Regions from separate parts of the Xanthomonas rydalmerensis genome, predicted to be linked through region 1. Evidence: predicted binding sites of a transcription regulator. Region 1 holds the regulator's gene; each other region holds the start of a gene.
The links. The regulator HrcA, encoded in region 1, represses chaperone genes, less so after heat shock. The targets are predictions, from matches to a motif close to TTNGCACTCNNNNNNNNNGAGTGCNAA.

Region 1 (4,800 bases):
ACGATGTCGGCGACGGCGCCGCCGATGCCCGAGTCCACTTCGTCGAAAACCATGGTCGGGACGGCGTCCAGGCCCAGCGCGGCGACCTCGATCGCCAGCGAGATGCGCGACAGTTCGCCGCCGGAGGCGACCTTGCGCAGGGCGCGCGGCGGCTGCCCGGCATTGGCGGCGACCAGGAACTCGACCCGCTCGGCGCCGGCCGGGTCCGGCCGTTCGGTGTCGTGCGGTTCGAGCTGGATCAGGAAGCGGCCGCCGCCCATGCCCAGTTCACCGATCAGGGCGGTGGTGTCGTGCGACAGCGCCTGTGCGCTGCGGTCGCGGGTGGCGGTCAGGGCGGCCGCGGCGTCGCGCCAGGCCTGGGTGGCCTGGGCGATCTCGGCATCGAGCACGTCCAGCCGCTCGCCGGCGCCACGCAGGCTCTCCACTTCGGCGAGCAGGGCGTCGCGGTGGTCGGCCAGCGCGTCCACGCCGATCCGGTGCTTGCGCGCCAGGTCGTGCAGGCGGCCGAGCTTGCGTTCCATTTCATCGAACTGCGCCGGGTCGGCGTCCAGGTCGTCGCGGACCCGGTCGATCAGCGCCAGCGCCTCCTCCAACTGGATGCCGGCGCTGTCGATCAGCGCCTGCACTTCGGCCAGGCGCGGGTCGTACTCGCCGACCTTGCCGAGTTCGTGGCGGGTCTGCTGCAACAGGTCCAGCACGGCCGGCGCCTCGTCGCCGTTGAGCCGCTGCGCCGCCCCCTCGCAGGCGCCGATCAGCGCGGCGGCGTGGGCCTGGCGACGGTGGTTGGCATCCAGGGCGGCGATCGCCGCCGGGTCCAGGTCCTCGCGCTGCAGTTCGGCCAGCTGGTGCTGCAGGAAACCGATGCGGTCGCTGACATCGCCCTGCGCCAGCAAGGTCTCGCGCTCGCTGAGCAGGCCCTGCCAGCGGGCGGCGGCGGCGCGCACCGCGGCGCGCTCGGCGTCGTTGCGGGCGTAGGCGTCGAGCAGGCCGAGCTGGCTGCCGCGCGAGAGCAGGGCCTGGTGTTCGTGCTGGCCATGGATCTCGACCAGGTGGCCAGCCAGCTCCGCCAGTTGCGACAGGGTCACTGGACGCCCGTTGATCCAGGCGCGGGAGCCGCCATCGGCGCGGATCACCCGGCGCAGTTGGCAGTGCTCCTCGTCGTCGAGTTCGTTCTCGCGCAGCCAGGCGCGAGCGGGGGCGGGGGCGACGAACTCGGCCGACAACTCGGCGCGGTCGGCGCCGTGGCGGACCACGCCGCTGTCGGCGCGCAGCCCGGACAGGAAGCCGAGCGCGTCCACCATCAGCGACTTGCCGGCGCCGGTTTCGCCGGACACCACGGTCATGCCTGGGCCGAATTCCAGTTCGGTGCCGCGTACGACGGCGAAATCCTTGATCGAGAGATGTCTGAGCATGGGGTCTGCTTCCGGGGCCGCGCAACGCTAGCATGCGCGGGTAGGTGGGCCAATGACTTGCCAAGCCGGCGTGCAGCCATTATCTAAGGGCCAGTCTCACGGGTTGATTCCATGCGCGCTTCCCCGGTCCATTCCAGCCTCGATCCGCGTGCCCGGCAGCTGCTGCGGACGCTGATCTCGCGCTATATCCGCGACGGCGAGCCGGTCGGCTCGCAGACCCTGGCCCGGCACGCCGGCCTGGACGTGAGTCCGGCGACGATCCGCAACATCCTCGCCGACCTGGAGGACGCCGGCCTGCTCAGCTCGCCGCACACCTCGGCCGGGCGCGTGCCCACCGCCACCGGCTACCGGGTGTTCGTCGACAGCCTGGTGCAGATGCGCCCGCCGGCCGAAGGCGAGGTGGCGCGGCTGCGCGCGGAGATGGCCAATGCCGCCGGCACCCAGGCGCTGCTGGGCAGTGCCTCGGAACTGCTGTCGGCGATGACCCACTTCGTCGGCGTGGTGAGTGCGCCCAAGCGCGAGCAGTTCGCCTTCCGGCACATCGACTTTGTGCCGCTGGACGCGCGGCGGGTGCTGGCGATCCTGGTGTTCGCCGACAACGAGGTGCAGAACCGGGTCATCGAGCCGCGCAAGGCCTACGAGCCGGCCGAGCTGGAGCAGGTGGCCAATTATCTGAACCACCATTTCGCCGGGCGCGCGCTGGCCGACATCCGCGCCAGCCTGCTGCGCGACCTGCGCCATGCGCGCGACGAGATGGAGCAGTTGCTGGCGCACAGCGTCGAGCTGGCCGAGCAGGCGCTGGCGCCGGCCGGCGACGACATGGTGCTGGCTGGGCAGACCAAGCTGATGGGCGTGCAGGACCTGTCGGACCTGGAGCGGCTGCGCGAACTGTTCGAGGTCTTCGCCAGCAAGCGCGAGATCCTGCAGCTGCTCGAACGCACCATCCGCGCACCCGGCGTGCGCATCTTCATCGGCGAGGAGACCGGCATGGTGCCGCTGGAGAGCGTGTCGCTGGTGACCGCCCCGTACATGGCCGGCGGCCAGGTGCTGGGCGTGCTCGGCGTGATCGGCCCCAAGCGCATGGACTACGACCGGGTCATCCCCCTGGTCCAGACCGCCGCCGACGTCCTCGGCGCCCGCCTGGACCCGTCCCCGCCCGGCGACCGCTGAGCCAGCGCTGGCAAAAGCGCCGCCGCTCATCCGTCAGCAGGCCATCCAGCCGCGCTCGGGCGAATCCCCAATCCCGAATCCCCACTCCCGGCCTCACTTGAATCCGCCGGCACCGCCCACATAGGTGGTCCGGTAAGGCGGGACGCACCCCGCCAGGGACCCGGACATGACGCAAGAACACCCCGAATTCGATTCCGAACACCTGACCGAGGCGCAGCAGCCCTCGACCGATCCGCTGCAGGCGGAAGTGGAGACGCTGCGCAGTGAGCTGGCCCTGGTCAAGGCCGACGTCCTGCGCGAGCGGGCCGACCTGGAGAACCAGCGCAAGCGCATCGCCCGCGACGTGGAGCAGGCGCGCAAGTTCGCCAACGAGCGCCTGCTCGGCGACCTGTTGCCGGTGTTCGACAGTCTGGATGCGGGCCTGACCGCCGCCGGCAGCGAGCCCAGCCCGCTGCGCGACGGCCTGGAGCTGACCTACAAGCAGCTGCTCAAGGTCGCCGCCGACAACGGCCTGACCCTGCTCGACCCGACCGGCGAGCCGTTCAACCCGGAGCATCACCAGGCGATCAGCCAGGCCGAGGCCGAGGGCGTCGCCCCGGGCCACGTGATCCAGGTGTTCCAGAAGGGCTACCTGCTCAACGACCGCCTGCTGCGGCCCGCCCTGGTGGTGGTGGCCAAGCACGACTGAGTTCGCGGCCGCCCGCGCCTGAACCCGGTGCGGCGGCAGTGGAACGCTAATTTGCGGCGATGGCTTGAATGACTGGCGGCCATCCCTATATCCGAACCAGATCCCGGCACTGGCCGGCTACACGACCTTTCAGGAGTCATTGCAATGGGCAAGATCATCGGCATCGACCTGGGCACGACCAACTCGTGCGTGGCGATCATGGACGGCGGCAAGGCCCGCGTCATCGAGAATTCCGAGGGTGACCGCACCACGCCTTCGATCGTCGCCTACACCAAGGACGGCGAAGTGTTGGTGGGCGCCTCGGCCAAGCGCCAGGCCGTCACCAACCCCAAGAACACCTTCTATGCAGTCAAGCGCCTGATCGGCCGCAAGTTCACCGACGCCGAGGTGCAGAAGGACATCGGCCTGGTCCCGTACGGCATCGTCCAGCACGACAACGGCGACGCCTGGGTGGCCACCGCCGACGGCCGCAAGCTGGCCTCGCAGGAAATCTCCGCGCAGGTGCTGGAGAAGATGAAGAAGACCGCCGAGGCGTTCCTGGGCGAGACCGTCACCGAGGCGGTCATCACCGTGCCGGCGTACTTCAACGACAGCCAGCGCCAGGCGACCAAGGACGCCGGCCGCATCGCCGGCCTGGACGTCAAGCGCATCATCAACGAGCCGACCGCCGCGGCGCTGGCCTACGGCCTGGACAAGGGCCAGGGCGGCGACCGCAAGATCGCGGTGTACGACCTGGGCGGCGGCACCTTCGACGTGTCGATCATCGAGATCGCCAACGTCGACGGCGAGAAGCAGTTCGAAGTGCTGGCCACCAACGGCGACACCTTCCTGGGCGGCGAAGACTTCGACAAACGCGTCATCGACTACCTGGTGGAAGAGTTCAACAAGGATCAGGGCATCGACCTGCGCAAGGATCCGCTGGCGCTGCAGCGCCTGAAGGACGCCGCCGAGCGCGCCAAGATCGAGCTGTCGTCCTCGCAGCAGACCGAAGTCAACCTGCCGTACGTCACCGCCGACGCGTCGGGCCCGAAGCACCTCAACATCAAGCTGACCCGGGCCAAGCTCGAGGCGCTGGTGGAGGACCTGGTCAAGCGCACCATCGACCCGTGCCGCACCGCGCTGAACGACGCCGGCCTGCGCGCCAGCGACATCACCGAGGTGATCCTGGTCGGTGGGCAGACCCGCATGCCGAAGGTGCAGCAGGCGGTGGCCGAGTTCTTCGGCAAGGAGCCGCGCAAGGACGTCAACCCCGACGAGGCCGTGGCGCTGGGCGCCGCGATCCAGGGCGGCGTGCTGGCCGGCGACGTCAAGGACGTGCTGCTGCTCGACGTGACCCCGCTGAGCCTGGGCATCGAGACCCTGGGCGGCGTGTTCACCAAGATCATCGAGAAGAACACCACCATCCCGACCAAGGCCTCGCAGGTGTTCTCCACCGCCGAGGACAACCAGTCGGCGGTGACCGTGCACGTGCTGCAGGGCGAGCGCGAACAGGCCCGCTACAACAAGTCGCTGGCCAAGTTCGACCTGTCC
Region 2 (4,800 bases), 2.5 Mb from region 1:
CGGCGAGGCGGTGCAGCAGGGTCATCGGCTTACGGTTCCTCACGGGTTTCGGCATGCACCCATTGCAGGTAGGCCGGCAGGCCGCCGGCGACCTCGAGTTCGACCAGTTCGGGGACCTCGTAGGGGTGCAACGCGCACAGCCGCTGCCGCAACGCGGGCAGCCGGTCGGCGGCGGTCTTGATCAGCAGCAGCACTTCCTCGCCTTGCTCCACCTCGCCTTGCCAGCGGTAGGTGGACTGCACGCCGGGCAGGCGGCTGACGCAGGCGGCCAGGCGTTCGTCGACCAGCGCCTGGGCGATCCGCGCGGCGCTGGCCGGATCGGGGCAGGTGCTGAGCAGCAAGCGGAGGGCGGGCGCGGACATGCGGCCGACAGTATAGGGATGCCGGCCCCCCTTTGGCGGCGCGCGTGGGAAAGGGGGCGCTGCTCTGAATCCCCAATCCCGAATCCCAAATCCCCGCCCGCTGCAGCCGCAGCGGGCGAGGCAACACGGCTCAGTTGAGCAATTGGCAGCTGGCCGGCTTGGCCGAGGTGAACAGCGACGAGGTCGCCCACTCCGGGTGGTCGATGAACGGATTGCGGTTGCCCTGGAAGCTGTAGATCACCTCGTTACGGGCGCGCTCGGCATCGTCCGGCGGATCCTGCTGGCTCCACGCGATCAGGGTCGACAGCAGGCCCATGTAGGCCGGCGAGGACGAGGTCTTGACGATCTTGCTGCGGTCGTCGGTCAGCTCCAAGTCCGGCTCGGACTGCCCGGTCTTGGCATCGGTCCCGCCTTCATAGCGGATCGCCATGTACATCACCGCACGTGCCATGTCGCCCTTGCGGTGGTCCCACACCTCGAAGGTGCCGCCGTTGCCGTCCGGGGTGCGCACCCAGTTGGAATTGCCCGGGTAGCGGCCGCTGCCGCCGCCGAAGCCGGCGTTGGCCTCGGTGGCGCGCTCGCCGCAGTTGCTGTCGCACTTGGCATAGGGCTTGTTGCCGCGGTCGGCGTTCCAGGTGGCGTCGGTCAGGTACAGCATGTGGGTGTCGGTGTACGGCGCGTAGGGCAGGCCCTTGTCGCCGGTGGAGGTGCCGAAGCCCAGCGAGTTCGGCCAGCTGTGCTCGCGGTTGTACTTCAGGCCGCTGCCGCTGCCGGCGCGGTCGGTGCCCTTGACGTAGCTGCGGTTGCGGTAGGCGTCGAGCACGCGCTGGCTGTTGTTCGGATCCTCGTCGGCGATCTCCAGGATGGCCCAGGTGTCGGTGCCGGAGCTGCTGCTGTACGGATAGGCGGTGTGGCCCTTGATCGTCTCGTGCAGCGAGCAGCGCAGCTGGCTGGGGCTGGAGGTGTTGACCCGCGAATAGTAGGTGCCGGCACCGCTGCCACCGCCGCCGCCGGACCCGTTGGCGACGTTGAACGCGACGCTGCGGTCCTGCGCCGGATGCGCGCCGTCGGCATCGCTCACGCGTGCGGCGACGATGCTCAGGGTGCAGCTCTCGCCGGCCTTCAGCGCGGTGTTGGTGGACAGCGCGAACTGGGTGCCGCTGCCGGGGTAGGTCAGCGCCACGCTGCCGGACTGCTGGCAGCTCAGGCCGAACGCGCCGCTGGCCAGGCTCACCGCTTCGCTGAAGGTCACCGCCAGGTCGCCGGCGGCGGGGAAGTCGGTGGCGCCCTGGGTCGGGGTGGTGGCGGTCACCGTCGGCGCGGCGTTGCTGCCGCCGCCGCCGGCGAAGGTCTGGCCGTTGTTGCAGGCGCCGAAGGTGCCGGTGGCGCTGTCGGTCCAGCTGAAGTCGGCTGCGGCGCTGCCGTTGCCGCGCAGCTGCAGCGAGGTGCCGGCCGGGGTGCTGTTGCTCTCGCTGACCGGCAGGTTCTGGCTGGTCATGCCCGCGGCCGGGCCGCCGCCGCCGGTGATGCTGCCTTCGTAGCTGAGGAACTGCACCACCTTGCCGTTGCCGTCGACCAGCGCCAGGCCGTCGTTGGGCCCGTTCTGGATGCCGTTGCTGGCATAGCCGACGGTGGCGATGCGCACCTGCCCGCCGCAGTTGACCAGGTTGCCGGCCGGCACCGCGCTGTTGGCGTAGACGGTGGCCGAGCCGGGGTTGCTGCCGTTGTACAGGTAGACGCGGTAGCCGCTCAGGCTCTCCCCGGCGGTGGCGACGATCTCCACGCCCTCGCCGGTGTCGCCGGCGGCGGTGGCATCGTCGTAATGCAATTCATTGATGAATACGGCGGCCTGGGCCGGCCCGGCAAGGGCGAGCAGGCAGGCCAGCGGCAGCGCAACGGCGGATGGCTTCATCGACAACTCCTTTTGGTGACGGATCCCCCCCTGGGTCCGCGGCCAGCCTAGCCTGCCTCTGTGACAATGTGACGGGCTTCGGTCACTGCTTGGCACCGAATGCACGTTGCCGGCAAAAATTTTTTGCCTCCAGCCCTTGAAAGGGCCTGCCACGGCACTACATCAGGCGCATCCCGGCGTTACCGGGTTTTTTCGCGAGCGTTGCTAGCAGTCGTCATGGGCGAGTGCTAATATCGCCGGCCTTTCCTAGACCAATCAATCACTTAAGAGGTCTCACTCAATGAGCATCAAGCCGCTTCACGACCGCGTCGTAGTCAAGCCGATCGAAGCCGACGAAATCTCCGCCGGCGGCATCGTGATCCCGGATTCGGCCAAGGAAAAGTCCACCAAGGGCGAAGTCGTGGCCGTCGGCGCCGGCAAGCCGCTGGACAACGGCAGCGTGCGCGCCCCGGCGCTCAAGGTCGGCGACAAGGTCATCTACGGCCAGTACGCCGGTTCCAGCTACAAGGCCGAAGGCGTCGAGTACAAGGTGCTGCGCGAAGACGACGTTCTGGCGATCGTGGGCTAAAGCCCCCGATCGCGGGATTCGGGAGTCGAGATTCGGGATTGGCAAGGCGCTCGGCGCCGCGCGACCCAGGATCTCAGACACGAATCCCCGCTCTAGCGAATCCCTAATCCCCAATCACGAATCCCGGAGCAATACACATGGCTGCCAAAGATATCCGTTTCGGTGAAGACGCTCGTTCGCGCATGGTGCGCGGCGTCAACATCCTCGCCAATGCCGTCAAGGCCACCCTGGGCCCGAAGGGCCGCAACGTCGTGCTCGAGAAGAGCTTCGGCGCCCCGACCATCACCAAGGACGGCGTCTCCGTCGCCAAGGAAATCGAACTGGCCGACAAGTTCGAGAACATGGGCGCGCAGATGGTGAAGGAAGTCGCGTCCAAGACCTCCGACAACGCCGGCGACGGCACCACCACCGCCACCGTGCTGGCGCAGGCGCTGATCCGTGAAGGTTCCAAGGCGGTCGCCGCCGGCATGAACCCGATGGACCTCAAGCGCGGCATCGACAAGGCCGTCGTGGCCGCCGTGGCCGAGCTGAAGAAGATCAGCAAGCCCACCGCCGACGACAAGGCCATCGCCCAGGTCGGCACCATCTCGGCCAACTCCGACGAGTCGATCGGCAACATCATCGCCGACGCGATGAAGAAGGTCGGCAAGGAAGGCGTGATCACGGTCGAGGAAGGCTCGGGCCTGGACAACGAGCTGGACGTGGTCGAGGGCATGCAGTTCGACCGCGGCTACCTGTCGCCGTACTTCATCAACAACCAGCAGAGCCAGCAGGCCGACCTGGACGACCCGTTCATCCTGCTGCACGACAAGAAGATCTCCAACGTGCGTGACCTGCTGCCGGTGCTGGAAGGCGTGGCCAAGGCCGGCAAGCCGCTGCTGATCGTCGCCGAGGAAGTGGAAGGCGAGGCGCTGGCGACCCTGGTGGTCAACACCATCCGCGGCATCGTCAAGGTCGTGGCGGTCAAGGCCCCGGGCTTCGGCGACCGTCGCAAGGCGATGCTGGAAGACATGGCCGTGCTGACCGGCGGCACCGTGATCTCCGAGGAAGTGGGCCTGGCGCTGGAGAAGGCGACCATCAAGGACCTGGGCCGCGCCAAGAAGGTGCAGGTCTCCAAGGAGAACACCACCATCATCGACGGCGCCGGCGACACCACGGCGATCGAGTCGCGCATCAAGCAGATCAAGGCGCAGATCGAGGAGACCTCCTCGGACTACGACCGCGAGAAGCTGCAGGAGCGCGTGGCCAAGCTGGCCGGCGGCGTGGCGGTGATCAAGGTCGGTGCCTCGACCGAGATCGAGATGAAGGAAAAGAAGGCGCGCGTCGAAGACGCCCTGCACGCGACCCGTGCGGCGGTGGAAGAAGGCGTGGTCCCGGGCGGCGGCGTGGCCCTGGTGCGCGCGCTGACCGCGATCGGCGAGCTGAAGGGCGCCAATGAAGATCAGACCCACGGCATCCAGATCGCGCTGCGCGCGATGGAAGCGCCGCTGCGCGAGATCGTCACCAACGCCGGCGAAGAGCCGTCCGTGATCCTCAACAAGGTCAAGGAAGGCACCGGCAACTTCGGCTACAACGCCGCCAACGGCGAGTTCGGCGACATGGTCGAGTTCGGCATCCTGGATCCGACCAAGGTGACCCGTTCGGCGCTGCAGAACGCCGCTTCGATCGCCGGCCTGATGATCACCACCGAAGCGATGGTGGCCGAGGCCCCGAAGAAGGAAGAGCCGGCCGCCCCGGGCGGCATGGGTGGCGGCATGGGCGGCATGGGCGGCATGGATTTCTGATCCAGCCGGCTTCGGCCGACCTGTTCCACGCAGTCGAAAGGAGCCCCGCAGCGATGCGGGGCTCTTTTTTTGTGGGTCGTCATGGCGGCATGCCGATGCGCGCGTCCGCGCGTTCGTGCGCCCTGGTCAACGACGCGGTGCATCCGCTGGCCGTGCCGCGGCAGAACCTGCTTG
Region 3 (4,800 bases), 1.4 Mb from region 1:
CGCCAGCACCTGCACGTGGTGCACGTGCTCAGCGCCGAGGACGCGTTCGCCCTGCTCACCGCCGAGTCGCTGGGCCGCACCACCCGCCGCATCGACCTGGTGCTGACCGACGTCACCCTCAAGGGCGAGCTCAACGGCCGCGACGTGGTCCAGCGCATCCGCGTCGACTTCGCCTACGGCAAGCGGCGCATGCCGGTGCTGGTGATGACCGGCGACAGCAATCCGCACACCCAGTCCGAGCTGCTGCGCGCCGGCGCCAACGACCTGGTGCAGAAACCGATCGAAGAGCGCCTGCTGGTCACCAAGGTGCTGTTCCAGTTGCGCCTGGCGCGGCTCGACGAGATCGCCGTGACCTTCTGACCGATGTGATGTCCCGAGCCTGGAAGCGATGAGCAACAACGAAGACGAAAGCCGGATCCAGCTGGAACCGTCCTGGAAGGCGCAGGTCGGCGACTGGCTGCTGCGCCCGGAGATGCGCGAACTGGCCGCGTTCCTGCGCCAGCGCAAGGCCGCCGGCGCGCGGGTGTTCCCGCCGGGGCGGCAGATCTTCGCCGCCTTCGATGCGACCCCGTTCGAGCGGGTGGAAGTGGTGATCCTCGGCCAGGACCCGTACCACGGCTACGGCCAGGCGCACGGGCTGTGCTTCTCGGTGCTGCCGGGGGTGCCGGTGCCGCCGTCGCTGCTGAACATCTACAAGGAGATCGAGGACGACCTCGGCATCCGCCGGCCCGACCACGGCTGTCTGCTGCCGTGGGCGCAGCGCGGCGTACTGCTGCTCAACGCGGTGCTGACGGTGGAGGAAGGCCGTGCCGGCGCGCACCAGGGCAAGGGCTGGGAGGGCTTCACCGACCACGTCGTGGAAACCCTCAACCGCGAGCGCGAGGGCCTGGTGTTCCTGCTCTGGGGCAGCTACGCCCAGGCCAAGGGCAAGGTCATCGACACCCGCCGCCACCGTGTGCTCAAGGCCCCGCACCCCTCGCCGCTGTCGGCGCACCGCGGCTTCCTCGGCTGCAAGCATTTCTCCGCTGCCAACGAGTACCTGCGGCGGCGCGGCGCGACCCCGATCGACTGGAGCCTGCCGCCGCGCGCGGAGCTGGAGGCGGCGCTGCGCGGCGCCTGAACCCCGGTTGGACGGCACGCCGCTGTCGCCTGGCGTGGACGCCATTTTCGCGAACCGGCTGCTACTTTGGCGGTCAGAGAACGGGATGACGATGCGTCCCGATTGTTTCAACGGCTTGTGATGCAGTGTCATTCCTGATTCATATGTTGCATAAACAGAACACAGGAACTTTTTACTGTACCCAGCAGTCCAATTAGTAGACTGCTAAGATGAGCCCTATGAGCCAGACTCTTACTTCCAACGCATTGGTTGCCAACAACCTCCCGATCCCCAGTCCGCTCGGTTCGCTGGATGCCTATATCGGCGCCGTGCACCAGATCCCGGTGCTGACGTCCGACGAGGAACACGCACTGGCGGTGCGCTATCGCGACCAGGAAGACCTGGACGCGGCCCGCGAACTGGTCCATTCCCACCTGCGCTTCGTGGTGCACGTGGCCCGCGGCTACAACGGCTACGGCCTGCCGCTGGGCGACCTGATCCAGGAAGGCAACATCGGCCTGATGAAGGCGGTCAAGCGTTTCGACCCGGAGATGGGCGTGCGCCTGGTCAGCTTCGCGGTGCACTGGATCCGTGCCGAGATGCACGAGTACATCCTGAAGAACTGGCGCATCGTCAAGGTCGCCACGACCAAGGCGCAACGCAAGCTGTTCTTCAACCTGCGCAAGTCCAAGACCCGCCTGGGCTGGATGAACGCGGCCGAGGTCACCGCGGTGGCCAAGGACCTCAACGTGTCCGAGCGCGAGGTGATGGAGATGGAGTCGCGCCTGTCCGGTCGCGATATCGGCTTCGATGCGCCGTCCGACGAGGACGACGACCACGCGCCGCCGTCGCCGGCCGCGTATCTGATGGCCAACGAGGAAGATCCCTCGCAGGCCTACGAACGCGCCGACAGCGAGGACAACCAGCTGCAGTTGCTGCGCGAAGGCCTGGCGGAACTGGATGCGCGTTCGCGCGACATCATCAAGCGCCGCTGGCTGGATGCCGACAGCAAGATCACCCTGCAGGAGCTGGCCGACGAGTACGGCGTGTCGGCCGAGCGCATCCGTCAGATCGAGGCGAATGCGCTGAAGAAGATGAAGGCGCTGTTCGTCGCCTGAGTCGCCTGCGGCGGTCAGTAGCAACGCACGAAAGGCCCGGCACTGCCGGGCCTTTTCTTTTGTCTCTGGGCGGCACCGTGGAGCGGCGACTGCCGATTGCGCAAGCGCAACCGCGCGCGCGTGACGCTGGGCTAGGACTCCGGCGGACGCGCCACCGGCAGGTGCCAGCCGTAGCGGATCGCCATGAAGCGCAGGCCGAAGCACAGCACCGCGCCCACCGCCAGGCCCCAGGGCTGCGGGAGGTGCAGCACCTGCGCGGCGGCGACCACGCCGCCGCCGAGCAGGGCCGCCACCGCGTACAGTTCGGCCTGCAGCACCACCGGCGTGCGCGCCACCAGCAGGTCGCGGACGATGCCGCCGCCGATGCCGCTGAGCATGCCCAGCAGCGGCGCGCTGAGCGGGCCCAGGCCGAATGCCAGTGCCTTGCTGGTGCCGTACACCGCGAACAGCGCCAGGCCCATCGCGTCGAAGATCTGCACCGGATTGCGCAGGCGCTCGACCGTGTGGTGACGGTAGAAGGCCAGCAACCCGGCCAGGCAGGCGACGCCGAGGTAGCGCACGTCGGCCAGCGCTGCCGGCGGGGTGGCGCCGATCAGCACGTCGCGGGCGATGCCGCCGGAGACCGCGGCCGCGCACGACAGCACCAGCACGCCGAACAGGTCCAGGCGATGGCGCACGCCGACGGTGGCGCCGCTGATCGCGAACACGAAGGTGCCCAGCAGGTCGAGCAGGAACAGGAAGGTCGCCAAGACGGGCACTGCGCCGCAGCAAAAAGGCCGGCTAGGATCGCAGCCCGACCGTGCAGTGTCACCTGTCCGCGGGCGGCGCGGCCTGCGCCTGCGCTTCCTCCGCTGCCGGCGGATCGCCGAGGATGATCCGCGCGGCGCGCTGGTAGCTCCAGTAGGCCCAGGCCCAGTTGAGCAGCACCACCACGCGGTTGCGGAAGCCGATCAGGAAGAACACGTGCGCGGCCAGCCAGAACCACCAGGCCAGCACGCCGGAGAGCTGCAGCCGGCCCAGGTGCACGATCGCGGCCATGCGCCCGATGGTGGCCAGGTTGCCGTAGTCGGCATAACGGAACGGCACGCTGGCGGTGTCGCCGCGCAGCCGCCGGCGCAAGGTGTCGGCGACGTGCCGGCCCATCTGCTTGGCCGCCGGCGCCACCCCGGGAACCGGACGGCCGTCGGCCTGCTGCACCTCGGCCAGGTCGCCGGCGACGAACAGCTCCGGATGGCCGGGCACGCTCAGGTCCGGCTGCACCTGCACGCGGCCGCTGCGGTCCAACGGCGTCTGCAGTGTCTTCGCCAGCGGCGAAGCGGCCACGCCGGCGGCCCAGACCACGGTGCGCGCCGGTACGAAGGTGCTGCCGAGACGATAGCCATGGGCGTCGATCTCGGCGACCGGCACCCCGGTCAGCACCTCCACGCCGAGCTTTTCCAACTGCTTCTGCGCCTTGGCCGACAGGTGTTCGGGGAACGAGGACAGCACCCGCGGCCCGGCCTCGATCAGCCGCACCCGTGCCTCGGCCGGGTCGATGCGGCGGAACTCGTGTTTGAGCGTGTGCCGGGCGATCTCGGCCAGGGTGCCGGCCAGCTCGACGCCGGTGGGGCCGCCGCCGACGATGGCGAAGCTGAGCCAGGCCGCGCGCGCGGCGGGGTCGGTTTCCGCTTCGGCACGCTCGAACGCCAGCAGCAGGTGCCGGCGCAGCTGCAGCGCGTCGTCCAGGGTCTTCAGGCCCGGCGCATGCGCCGCCCAGTCGTCGTGGCCGAAATAGGCGTGGGTGGCGCCGGTGGCGACCAGCGCATAGTCGTAGTCCAGCGCCTGGCCGTCGGCCAGGCGCACCTGCCGCGCCTGCTTGTCGATGTGGACGACTTCGCCCAGGCGCACTTCGACATTGTCCTGGTGGCGCAGGATCTGCCGCAGCGGCGCGGCGATGTCCGGCGCCGACAGGCCGGCGGTGGCGACCTGGTACAGCAACGGCTGGAACAGGTGATGGTTGCGGCGGTCGATCAGGGTGATGCGCAGCGGCGCCTTGGCCAGGGCGCGGGTGGCCCACAAGCCGGCGAAGCCACCGCCGACCACGATCAGGTGCGGCACGCGTGTGTCGTCCATGCAGGACTCCAGGAGGGGGAGGGGAGCGGAGGTGTCCGATGTCGGCGTGGCGGTCGTGAGCGCGCGTGGCGCACCGATCCGCGGAAACGCGCGCGGCCAGTGGGGCGCTGCGCGATCGTCGAGGGCCGGACCTGCATGCTCGTATAGTAGCGCGATGCAAAGCGCGGTCAGCGACACGGAGGACGCACGGTCATGTCAGCGACAGTGAAATCGCGTGTGTCGGTGTCGCCGCAGGCGCCGTTGCCGTCGCGCTGGCGCAGCCTGTTGTTCTGGGCCAAGACCCGCGCGCTGCAAGGACGCCGCGCGCTGCGCGATCTGCGCGACGGACCACGCAAGCATCGCCGCGATGGCGGCCTTGCGATCGCCGATGGCACTTCCGCCGAATCGGTCACCGCGCTGTGGCCCGCCAGCGAGGAGACCGCGCCGCAGTTGGTGGCCGGCAAGATCCACAACCTGCGGCTGGCCGCGCGT

Region 2: the regulator HrcA is predicted to act here: its motif matches at 2,479-2,505, upstream of QN245_RS19515 (co-chaperone GroES).
Region 3: the regulator HrcA is predicted to act here: its motif matches at 1,302-1,328, upstream of rpoH (RNA polymerase sigma factor RpoH).

What each region holds. Positions count from the first base shown of each region.
Region 1 is NZ_CP126170.1:2,114,379-2,119,178, forward strand. Features, by position in the region: gene recN (DNA repair protein RecN) at 1-1,412, opposite strand, end outside; gene hrcA (heat-inducible transcriptional repressor HrcA) at 1,524-2,582, shown strand; gene grpE (nucleotide exchange factor GrpE) at 2,749-3,270, shown strand; gene dnaK (molecular chaperone DnaK) at 3,415-4,800, shown strand, end outside.
Region 2 is NZ_CP126170.1:4,591,644-4,596,443, reverse strand. Features, by position in the region: gene QN245_RS19530 (protein-disulfide reductase DsbD family protein) at 1-25, opposite strand, end outside; gene cutA (divalent-cation tolerance protein CutA) at 30-362, opposite strand; gene QN245_RS19520 (endonuclease) at 493-2,274, opposite strand; gene QN245_RS19515 (co-chaperone GroES) at 2,555-2,842, shown strand; gene groL (chaperonin GroEL) at 2,980-4,626, shown strand.
Region 3 is NZ_CP126170.1:738,174-742,973, forward strand. Features, by position in the region: gene QN245_RS03175 (response regulator) at 1-360, shown strand, start outside; gene ung (uracil-DNA glycosylase) at 389-1,120, shown strand; gene rpoH (RNA polymerase sigma factor RpoH) at 1,339-2,217, shown strand; gene QN245_RS03190 (trimeric intracellular cation channel family protein) at 2,349-2,966, opposite strand; gene QN245_RS03195 (NAD(P)/FAD-dependent oxidoreductase) at 3,025-4,329, opposite strand; gene QN245_RS03200 (VanW family protein) at 4,522-4,800, shown strand, end outside.